One region of the Rhizobium sp. 01T417 genome, then DNA from elsewhere that is predicted to be linked to it. Evidence: predicted binding sites of a transcription regulator. Region 1 holds the regulator's gene; each other region holds the start of a gene.
The links. The regulator PhoB, encoded in region 1, activates phosphate uptake and scavenging genes when phosphate is short. The targets are predictions, from matches to a motif close to TGTCATNNANCTGTCAT.

Region 1 (3,275 bases):
CGCGGCCGTTTCATTTGTGATGGCGCTGCGGAGTGCATCGAGATCACCGAACGGCACCTGATCGAAGCCAGGCGCCTTGGGACCGAAGCCTTCGAGGTATTTCTCCTGGCCACCGGCGGCAATCGTCGCCAGCGTACGGCCATGGAAGGCGCCTTCAAAGGTGATAATATGGAACCGCTCGGGATGGCCCTTGGAAAACTGATAGCGGCGCGCGGTCTTGATCGCGCATTCCAAGGCTTCCGCGCCGGAGTTCGTGAAGAACACCTTATCGGCGAAGGTCGCATCGGTCAGCCGCTTTGCCAGTGTTTCCTGACCCGGGATCTCATAGATGTTGGACAGATGCCAGACCTTGTCGGCCTGCTCCTTCAGCGCGCCAACCACATGCGGATGGCTGTGGCCAACGGAGGTGACGGCAACGCCCGCGCCGAAATCAAGATATCGCTCGCCCGTTTCGCTGATCAGCCACACGCCTTCTCCTCGCTCGAACCGCAGCGGGGCACGAGAGTAGGTGTCGTAAAGCGCGGCTTCAGCCATGGCGCGATCTCCTATCAGCAATCATCAGCAGCCGGACTCCGGCTAAGGAAAGCAGGTCCGGAAAATTAAAAATGCCGCCTTTCGGCGGCGAGCAGCACTATTTACTTTTCGCACTGCAATGTCAACAAAACTGAGGTTTCGCTGCATGCGTCAAGCAGCCATCCCGAGGCGCTCGACCTATCAACAACTATGTTGCATAAATGACTCTCACGCCCAGCAAGTTGGGGAAAACTTGAAAATCGATTCCCCGAGATTCAACCGACTCTTGTCACGGAGTCGGCCTCACACTAGGTTAAAACTCAATTACTAGGCTGCATGCGGCGGAACTAGTCACCAAAATTTGAGTAAGCGTTTCTTGCCTCGGATACGTCCGTGGCAACGGTGAAGGATTCTGCCTACACCAACGCTAATAAGGCGGAGACAGGGGCATGAACTGGACAGACGAGCGCGTTGAAAAACTGAAGAAGCTGTGGTCCGAAGGCCTGAGCGCCAGCCAGATCGCAGCACAACTTGGCGGTGTAAGTCGTAACGCCGTCATTGGTAAAGTCCATCGTTTGAGTCTGCCCGGCCGTGCCAAGGCCGGCGGTTCGACGACCACCGTCAGAACCCCCAAGCGCACGACTTCGGCGCCCCGCGCCACGAACTACGCCTCGCGGATCACCACACGCACCGTTACCCGCCAACAGGGCGCGACGATGCTCAAGGAAGAGATCGAAATCGATACGGTGGAGGAAGTCCGCTTCCGTCCGGCCGCAAATGTAATCGTTCCGATTTCTCGCCGCCTTGGCCTCACCGAGCTCACCGAGCGCACCTGCAAGTGGCCGGTCGGCGATCCGCTCAATGACGACTTCCACTTCTGCGGTTGCGAGTCCCCGGACTCTTCCCCGTATTGCACGTATCATCAGCGCATGGCCTACCAGCCGGTCAACGAGCGCCGCAAGGCCGCTAACCGGGTCGCCTGACCCGGAAGCCGGATAAGGAATAAAGAAAACGGGCCCTCGCGGGCCCGTTTTTCGTTGTAAGGGAAAGACCTCTCAGGCTCTCGCCTGAAAGGATCAGGCTTCCATCGAATAGCCGGCACCGCGCACGGTGCGGATGACGTCCTGCATGTTGGAAAAGTTCAAAGCCTTGCGCAGGCGGCCGACATGGACGTCAACAGTACGCTCGTCGACATAGATGTCGTGACCCCAGACGCCATCGAGCAACTGCGAGCGCGAGAAGACGCGGCCGGGCGATGCCATCAAGAACTCGAGAAGGCGGAATTCGGTCGGGCCGAGGCGGACTTCGCGGCTCTTGCGGTGAACGCGGTGCGTCTCGCGATCCAGCTCGATATCGCCGCACTTCAGCAGCGTCGAGAGCACCTCGGGCTTGGCACGACGCAGCATCGCCTTGACGCGAGCGACAAGCTCCGGCGTCGAGAACGGCTTGACGACGTAATCGTCAGCACCGGTCGAGAGGCCGCGAACCCGTTCGCTTTCCTCGCCACGGGCGGTCAGCATGATGATCGGCAGGCGCTCGGTTTCCGGCCGCATGCGCAGGCGGCGGCAGAGCTCGATGCCAGACACGCCCGGCAACATCCAATCGAGGATGAGAAGGTCCGGCGTGCGTTCCTGAAGCCGGATCTCGGCCTCGTCGCCGCGCAGGATGGTATCGACCTCAAAGCCTTCGGCCTCAAGGTTATAGCGGAGAAGCACGCTCAGCGCTTCTTCGTCTTCAACGACAGCTACTTTAGGGATCATTCGTTTCGGTCTCCTGGGGGCGCGGTCGCGGAATGACTATTCAGTGACTGCGCCGACGGTGTTGGCGGTATCGTCCTTCGGACGTTCGCCTTCCGGCTGGGCACCGGTGGCCATGTAGTAGATCGTTTCGGCAATGTTGGTGGCGTGGTCGCCGATGCGCTCGATGTTCTTGGCGCAGAACAGAAGATGCGTGCAGCTGGTGATGTTGCGCGGATCTTCCATCATGTAGGTGAGCATTTCACGGAACAGCGAGGTGTACATCGCGTCGATTTCCTCGTCGCGCTCACGGACCGATTTTGCTTTGTCGGCAGCACGGCTCGTGTAGACGTCGAGGACTTCCTTGAGTTGGACGAGGGCGAGCTCGGACAGGTGCTCGAGGCCGCGGGCGAGCTTGCGCGGCACGCCGGCGCTCTGTACGGCAATGACGCGCTTGGCAGTGTTCTTGCCCAGGTCGCCGACGCGCTCCAGGTCTGCCGCGATGCGGATGGAGCCCATGATCTCGCGAAGATCGGCCGCCATCGGCTGGCGGCGGGCGATCGTGACGATCGCCTTGTCGCCGATCTCGCGCTCCGCGTGGTCGAGGATCACATCGTCCGAGATGACCTTCTGGGCAAGAGCCGTATCGCCGTTTACGAGCGCGCGTACGGCATCCGAGACCATCTGCTCGGCCAAGCCGCCCATTTCCGAGATACGGCGGGACAGGAACTTCAAATCATCGTCGTAGGCAGAAAAGATATGTGTCGATGCCATAGGGCTCATCCTTGAATATCGTAAGTGCTACCGAGACGGCCGATCAACCGAAGCGGCCCATGATGTAGTCCTGGGTGCGCGGATCGTCCGGGTTGGTGAACATCTTGTCGGTGTCATTCTCCTCGACGAGGTTGCCAAGGTGGAACATGGCTGTGCGCTGCGAAACACGGGCGGCCTGCTGCATCGAGTGCGTCACGATGACAATCGTGTAGTTCTCGCGGAGCTCGTGGATGAGCTCCTCGACCTTGGCCG
Region 2 (3,275 bases), on a different contig from region 1:
AGTTTGGCGTATTGCTTTTCCAGTCGCCGCTCCGTTGGGTGATCATCCTTGCACCGCTGGCTGCCGTGTTCTTCCTGAGCTTCAGGATTAACCGGATGAGCGTTGCCGCCGCGCAGACGACCTTCTGGGTCTACGCCGCGCTGGTGGGCCTGTCGCTTTCGTCGATCTTCCTGGTCTACACGCAGTCGAGCATCACGCAGACGTTCTTCGTGACGGCCGCCTCCTTTGGTGCGCTGTCGCTTTACGGCTACACGACCAAGCGTGATCTCTCCGCGATGGGCTCGTTCCTGATCATGGGTCTCTTCGGCCTGATCATCGCGTCGATCGTGAACATCTTCCTGGCATCGTCTGCCCTGCAGTTCGCGGTCTCCGCGATCGGCGTGCTGATCTTCGCAGGCCTTACCGCCTACGACACGCAGCGCATCAAGGAAATGTACTACGCCGCAGACGGCGCGGATGTTGCCGGCCGCAAGGCAATCATGGGCGCACTGACCCTGTATCTGGACTTCATCAACCTCTTCATGTTCCTCCTGCAGTTCATGGGCGACCGCAAATAAGGAACAGGAACGTTATCGAAAAAGGCGGCTTCGGCCGCCTTTTTTGTTGCTCGATCATGCCGAGGATGATTTCTGGAAGAGTCCATCGTCATATCTGCCGGCCGACCGAATGCCCATCTTCCTCCGCGACGCTTCCTCATCCGACCTCCCTGCCATCACGGCCATCTATCGCGAATCCGTCCTGAACGGTGTCGCAAGCTACGAGATCGTCCCACCGGACGAGAGCGAGATGGCGGCACGATTTTCCGCAATCACGGGCCAGAGCTACCCCTACATCGCCGCGATCGATGAGAATGGCGGGCTGCTTGGTTACGCCTACGCCTCGGCCTTCCGCACGCGGCCGGCCTATCGCTGGATGGTCGAGGATTCGATCTACCTGGGGCCGGAAGCGCGCGGCAAGGGAATTGGAAGGCTGCTGCTCGCCGAACTGATCCAACGCTGCACCGATCTCGGCTTTCGCCAGATGGTGGCCGTGATCGGCGGCGCGCATCCGGCATCCATTGCCCTGCATCAGACACTGGGCTTTGCAGAAACCGGCCGACTCAAGGCAACAGGCTACAAGCACGGTCGCTGGCTCGACACGATGATCATGCAGCGTGCCCTGGGTGATGGGGCGGCGACCGACCCCGATGCCTCGACCTATCCAGGCACGCTGTTCAAGGCCTGAGCTCGAGCTACTTCTCGACCAGCTTCAACGCCTTGTTGAAGACCTTCAGAACCTGGGGGAGTTCGTGCCCACGCTTCAGGATAACGCCGTGCGTATTGATAACGGAATAAGCACCCTGCTTGGCAGTGAGCTTCGGATTCTTCTCGATGCGAAAGAGTGGCATTTCACCTGATCGCTTGAAAACGGAGAAGACGGCACGATCCTTCAGATGATCGATCGCATAGTCCCGCCACTCGCCCTCGCCGACCATGCGGCCATAAATCCATAAAATCGCGTCGAGCTCGCGTCGGTGGAATGTAACCGGCGCTGGATCCTTGCTCTGCTTGTATTCCTTGAGATCTACGACGACTGAGGAACTGTTGTCGGCTGACCGGCTCTCGCCGCGCCGCAAATCCGGCTGATCTGTCATCAGTCTCCCTGTGCCTCCGCTTGTGACGGGTACATGACAGTTTGCCTTAGCGTTTACAAATTGCAAGCGGGCGATCAGTCACATTAATCATAGTCTGTGCAATCTCCCGAGCGCCGCAATTCAGTCAAAACAGCGCCTCATTTGGAGGAGAAATTCCCTCACGACTGCGCCGCGGGGCCGTTCGGACCCGCGTCGCACCTGATTTGCGCATGATCTTTTTGCCGGATTTGGTCTGCTGAAAAGGTTTTGTGCGAGTTTGGCGCCAGCGCGCCAAAGGGCCCGGCTGACCGTATCGACCTTAACCCCAGCCCCGAATACGATCAGCCGGGCCGCCCCGTTTTCCATCCGCAAGGCAGATGAAACGGTCAGATATTCTTCCCAGCCATGACGACCGTCGCTCCGAGAATCGCCGATGGATTGCCGTCGGCGGTGGAGGATTGAAGTAGAATCGCGCAGCCCTCAAGATCCGGCTTCTGCATCACGCTGGCCGGCAGCGTCAAGCTCGTTTCCTTGCCCTCCCACATGCCGACGGTTTCGACATCGGCAACGCTGTTCAGATAAGCAATCTTCTGACCGCTGTTTTCGCCCTTCTCGACCTCGATGGTCTTCTCGCGGTTGAAATAGACCATGACGACATTGGCTTTGCCCTGGCCCGCGCCAATCTTGATCTCGAGTTGGTCGTCGCGCATCTGTGCGGTGAYCGGCACCGACAATCCCTTGCCTTCGGCTGCATAGCTATCGATTTTCTTATTGATCGCGCCCAGGTCGGCCCCTGCCACATGATCACGACCATTGACGATCACCTGCGGCGTATAGACATTGGCGCGGCCCATGGTCTGCGCGTAGCCATACTGGCGCTCGGTGTTTTCTTTCGAACTCAGCGTGTCGGCCCAGCCCATGTAGTTCCAGTAGTCGACGTGATAAGCGAGGGCAATAACGCCGCCAGCCTCGACAATCTTGCGGAAAGCCGCATCGGCTGGAGGACAAGAAGAACATCCCTGCGAGGTGAAGAGTTCGACCACGCCTTTTGGCGCGTCCTGGGCAAACAGTGGGCCGGCAAGCGCCACACCTGCAACCAGAGAAATCAGAAACCGCGGGGACATTCACTGCACCTTTTCTTCAGCAACCACCGCCACCCTTCGCCATAGGTTCCGATGTCTGAACGTAGAGATAATGGTTCCCGATCTAAACGGAAAGTCACGAAGGGGTGAGACCAAGCTTCGGAGAAGCCAAGCTGAAACACATCAGCGTGACCGGGCATCTAAATACCTCGTACTCAAACAAAAAACCGCCGGAAATCTCTCTCCGGCGGTCATTGTCATGCAAGTCTGTTAACAATCAGGCAGCGAGATCGCGCAGAACCGTCTGCAGGATGCCGCCGTTGTTGAGGTAGATCACTTCGTCGAGCGTATCGACGCGCGACAACAGCGGAACTTCCTTCACGGTGCCGTCCCCGTAGGTAATCTTGGCAATCTTCTTTTCGCGCGGCTTGATGTTCTCAAGGCCCTCGATGCTGACGATTTCGTCGCCCTTCAGGCCGAGGCTCTGCCACGTCGTGCCCTCTTCGAAGACGAATGGGATGACGCCCATTCCGACCAGGTTCGATCGGTGAATACGCTCGAAGGACTGTGCAATGACCGCC
Region 3 (3,275 bases), on a different contig from region 1:
CCCTCAGTCCGCTGGATTGTCCCAGCGATCCGTAAACACCAGTTCCTCCAGCACCAATCGCTGGCGCCATCCTTTGACGGCGAGTTCCGGCTGGTCATAGAGCCGGTCGACATAGCCGACGCAGAGCCAGGCAACGATCTCGACCCGATCAGGAACACCGAGGATGTCCTTGATATCGGACTCGTGAAAGATACTCACCCAGCCGACCCCCACGCCTTCGGCTCGGGCGGCGAGCCACAGATTCTGCACGGCGCAGACCGTGGAGTAGGAATCCATCCGCCGATTGTGCGTCCTGCCAAGAACGACATCGCCGCAGCGGTCCGGATCGCAGGTCACGCAGATGCTGAGCGGTGCGGTTCGGATGCCCTCAAGCTTCAGCGAGCGATAGAGCTGTTGCCGCCCGCCTTCAAACATCTCGCCGGCCTCGCGGTTGGCGCGATTGAAGGCCTGCCACGCGGCCTCCTTCACCTTGTCATCGCGCACCAGGATAAAATTCCAGGGCTGCATGAACCCAACGGACGGCGCGTGATGCGCGGCCGTCAGAAGCCTTTTGACGACGTCGTCCGGTATGGCATCCGGGAGAAACTCGGAACGCACGTCGCGTCGCGTCGAAATAGCCCTGTAGACGGCGTCGCGTTCCTCGGTCGAAAAGGCTGCGGCTCCCGACAGGGAGCCTGAATGGTCTGGTCGCATCGTCAATCCCCAACAACACAACCGCCCGCCGTCCACGCGGGTCAGTCTATGGTGTCGGGCCGGTCTTCTGACTTGGCGTCATCCGACTGCCGCGCCTTCCCGGTACTGGACCAGTGGCTCTTTGCGGCAGCCGTCAGCCTTACAGCGTTGGGCACGTTTCGGTCTTTCACCGAATTCCCGATTCTCCCGCCCGCGGCGGGCACCCGACGGACGCGTCTATGCCCATAAACCCTGGCCGACGCAATCCCTTAATCCGAGACGGGAAAGTAGCGCACATAGGCGAACTCATCACCTGACGGCGACCAGTTGGGCACGTTGATCGTTCCCTGCCCGCCGAAGAGATCGAAGAGCATCGTCAGGTTTCCGCCGTCCATGTCCATCAGCCGCAGGCGAACATCGAGATCGCGTGGATGGTCGAACACATCAGGATCGTAAGAAAGGATCAGAACCTTGTCGTTGTTGGGCGACGGATGGGCAAACCAGTTCCCATAGTTGTCACTGGTGACCTGCTCGAGACCGGTCCCATCGGGATGGATTCGCCAGATTTGCATGAGGCCGGTGCGGCTAGAATTGAAGTAGATCCATTGACCGTCGGCGGAATAGTCCGGCCCGTCATTGCGTCCCTCGCCGTGGGTCAGCCGCTTTTCTTCGCCGCCGTCAACGGAGATCGTGTAGATATCGAACAAATCGTTGCGGATGCCACAATAGGCGAGTTGCTTCCCGTCGGGCGACCAGCCGTGCCAATAGGATGGCCGATTTTGCGTCACCAGCCGCGGCGTACCACCTTCGGCCGGCAGCACATAAATCGTCGACTTCCCGAACTCGGTTTTGTCGGAGATGACGATCTGGCGGCCATCGGGCGAAATGCCGTGGTCGTTGTTGCAGGTCGTCGCAAAGCCGGTATCGACCTTGCCGACCTTGCTCGAACCATCAAGTGCGAGACGGTAGAGGAGTCCGTCGCCGTTCAACAGCAGATAGGTCCCATCCGGCGAAAAATTCGGCGCCTCAACGAGTTGCGTGGTTTGCCAGACGACGCGCGCCTCGCCTGTCCTGATGCTGTAGATCTCAACGGAACTGCGCAATCTGAATCCTCCTAAGCATCGAATCCGCCAGACCTACGACGGCTCGCCACTCAGCACAAGCAAATGCGCCTGACCGAGAATCTGGTCTGGAGGTAGTTCCTGCGTGATGGGCGTTTTATCCACCGATCACAAATGCAGGAAACCTAACGGTTCATCTAGCATTCATGACGAAGATGTGACAGTTCGACGAAGCTTCTATGACGTCGGAGTTTTCCAGTTGATCGCGTTGGTAATGAGGTCTGCAGCGGCAGCGCGTTTTGCGTCGCTTTCCACCGATTTCGGGGGAAGCGCTCGGTCGCCCGCCCTACGCACCGCACTCAGCGTTGCTTTTTGTGCCCTGCTTGCGCTCCTTGCCACCGCCACTGTGGAGATCATTGCCCGCGATGGGTTGGCCGACGTCCGCGAATTCCTGACATCGCCTGTGCGTCCGGGGATGACGACGGTTGTGATGTTGACTGTCCTGATGCTGTCGCTCGATGCAGTCCTGGGCCGGCGGTTCATTTCGGCGCTGATCGTTCTTCCGCTTGTGATCGTCCCCGCCATCGTATCCAACCAGAAGCAGCACTACCTTTCGGACCCGCTTTATCCATCGGACGTCCTTTTCGGGCGGCAGATCATGGAACTGCTCCCTGTGATGGTGCGCGACCGCCCCTGGACGGCCGTTGCGATGCTTGTCGGCATCGTCTTGTCCGTTACCGCGATTGTCTTCCTCTGGCGCTTCGCCTGGCGCAACTTCCCAAAGCTCCCAAGGGCCTCTCGCGTCCGCCGGCTTTGCGTCGGCCTGCCCGTTATCGCGGCTTTCGGGTCCTTGATGGACTATTCCCAATATTCCTTCATCCGTGACCGCCTGCAGGTGGTTCCGATGATGTGGGACCAGAAGGAAAACTACCGCAGCAACGGCTTCATCCTCGCCTTCATCTTCAACATTCCGATGGCAGACGTGGCAGCGCCTGTCGGCTTCGGTACAGAGGCGCTCGACGCCATCCCCGGCCGCAACTACGGCTACCTCAGCGGGCCACGCGAAAAGCCCGACGTGATCATGCTGATGAGCGAGTCATTCTGGGATCCGACCCGCCTGAAGACGCTGAGCCTGTCGCCAGATCCTATGCCGACGATCCGTGCAGAGCAGTCCGGCTATGTCTTCTCGCCGGAGTTTGGCGGCATGACCGCCAATGTCGAATTCGAGGCGCTGACAGGTTTCTCCAACGCCTTCCTGCCATACGGCAGCATTCCCTACCAGCAATACATCCGTCGTGATGTTCCCTCGCTCGCCACGTTCTTCCGTGGCGAAGGTTACGCGGCGCGGTCGCTTCATCCGTTCAGCGGCTGGTTCTGGAATCGCAACGAGGTTTACAAGGACTTCGGCTTCGAGCAGTTCCGCTCCGAAGAAACCCTGCCTCCCATGGAAAAGCGAGGCATCTTCGCTTCGGACGAGTCGCTTATGAAGGAGATCATGAACGAGGCTGACGGCATGGATCGCCCGTTCTTCTTCTTTGGTGT

Region 2: AC1DPR_RS03655 (DUF2794 domain-containing protein) is a predicted target of PhoB. The motif match lies at 1,656-1,672, and genes of this name have one in related genera.
Region 3: AC1DPR_RS00835 (LTA synthase family protein) is a predicted target of PhoB. The motif match lies at 1,962-1,978, and genes of this name have one in related genera.

The regions. Positions count from the first base shown of each region.
Region 1 covers NZ_JBFTQH010000003.1:331,730-335,004, reverse strand. Annotated here, with positions in the region: gene AC1DPR_RS05480 (aspartate aminotransferase family protein) at 1-534, opposite strand, end outside; gene AC1DPR_RS05475 (GcrA family cell cycle regulator) at 963-1,496, shown strand; gene phoB (phosphate regulon transcriptional regulator PhoB) at 1,590-2,273, opposite strand; gene phoU (phosphate signaling complex protein PhoU) at 2,310-3,023, opposite strand; gene pstB (phosphate ABC transporter ATP-binding protein PstB) at 3,067-3,275, opposite strand, start outside.
Region 2 covers NZ_JBFTQH010000002.1:314,497-317,771, reverse strand. Annotated here, with positions in the region: gene AC1DPR_RS03665 (Bax inhibitor-1/YccA family protein) at 1-557, shown strand, start outside; gene AC1DPR_RS03660 (GNAT family N-acetyltransferase) at 667-1,224, shown strand; gene AC1DPR_RS03655 (DUF2794 domain-containing protein) at 1,232-1,633, opposite strand; gene AC1DPR_RS03650 (DUF1223 domain-containing protein) at 1,999-2,736, opposite strand; gene acnA (aconitate hydratase AcnA) at 2,972-3,275, opposite strand, start outside.
Region 3 covers NZ_JBFTQH010000001.1:167,471-170,745, reverse strand. Annotated here, with positions in the region: gene bluB (5,6-dimethylbenzimidazole synthase) at 4-693, opposite strand; cobalamin riboswitch at 734-915, opposite strand; gene AC1DPR_RS00840 (TolB family protein) at 942-1,775, opposite strand; gene AC1DPR_RS00835 (LTA synthase family protein) at 1,993-3,275, shown strand, end outside.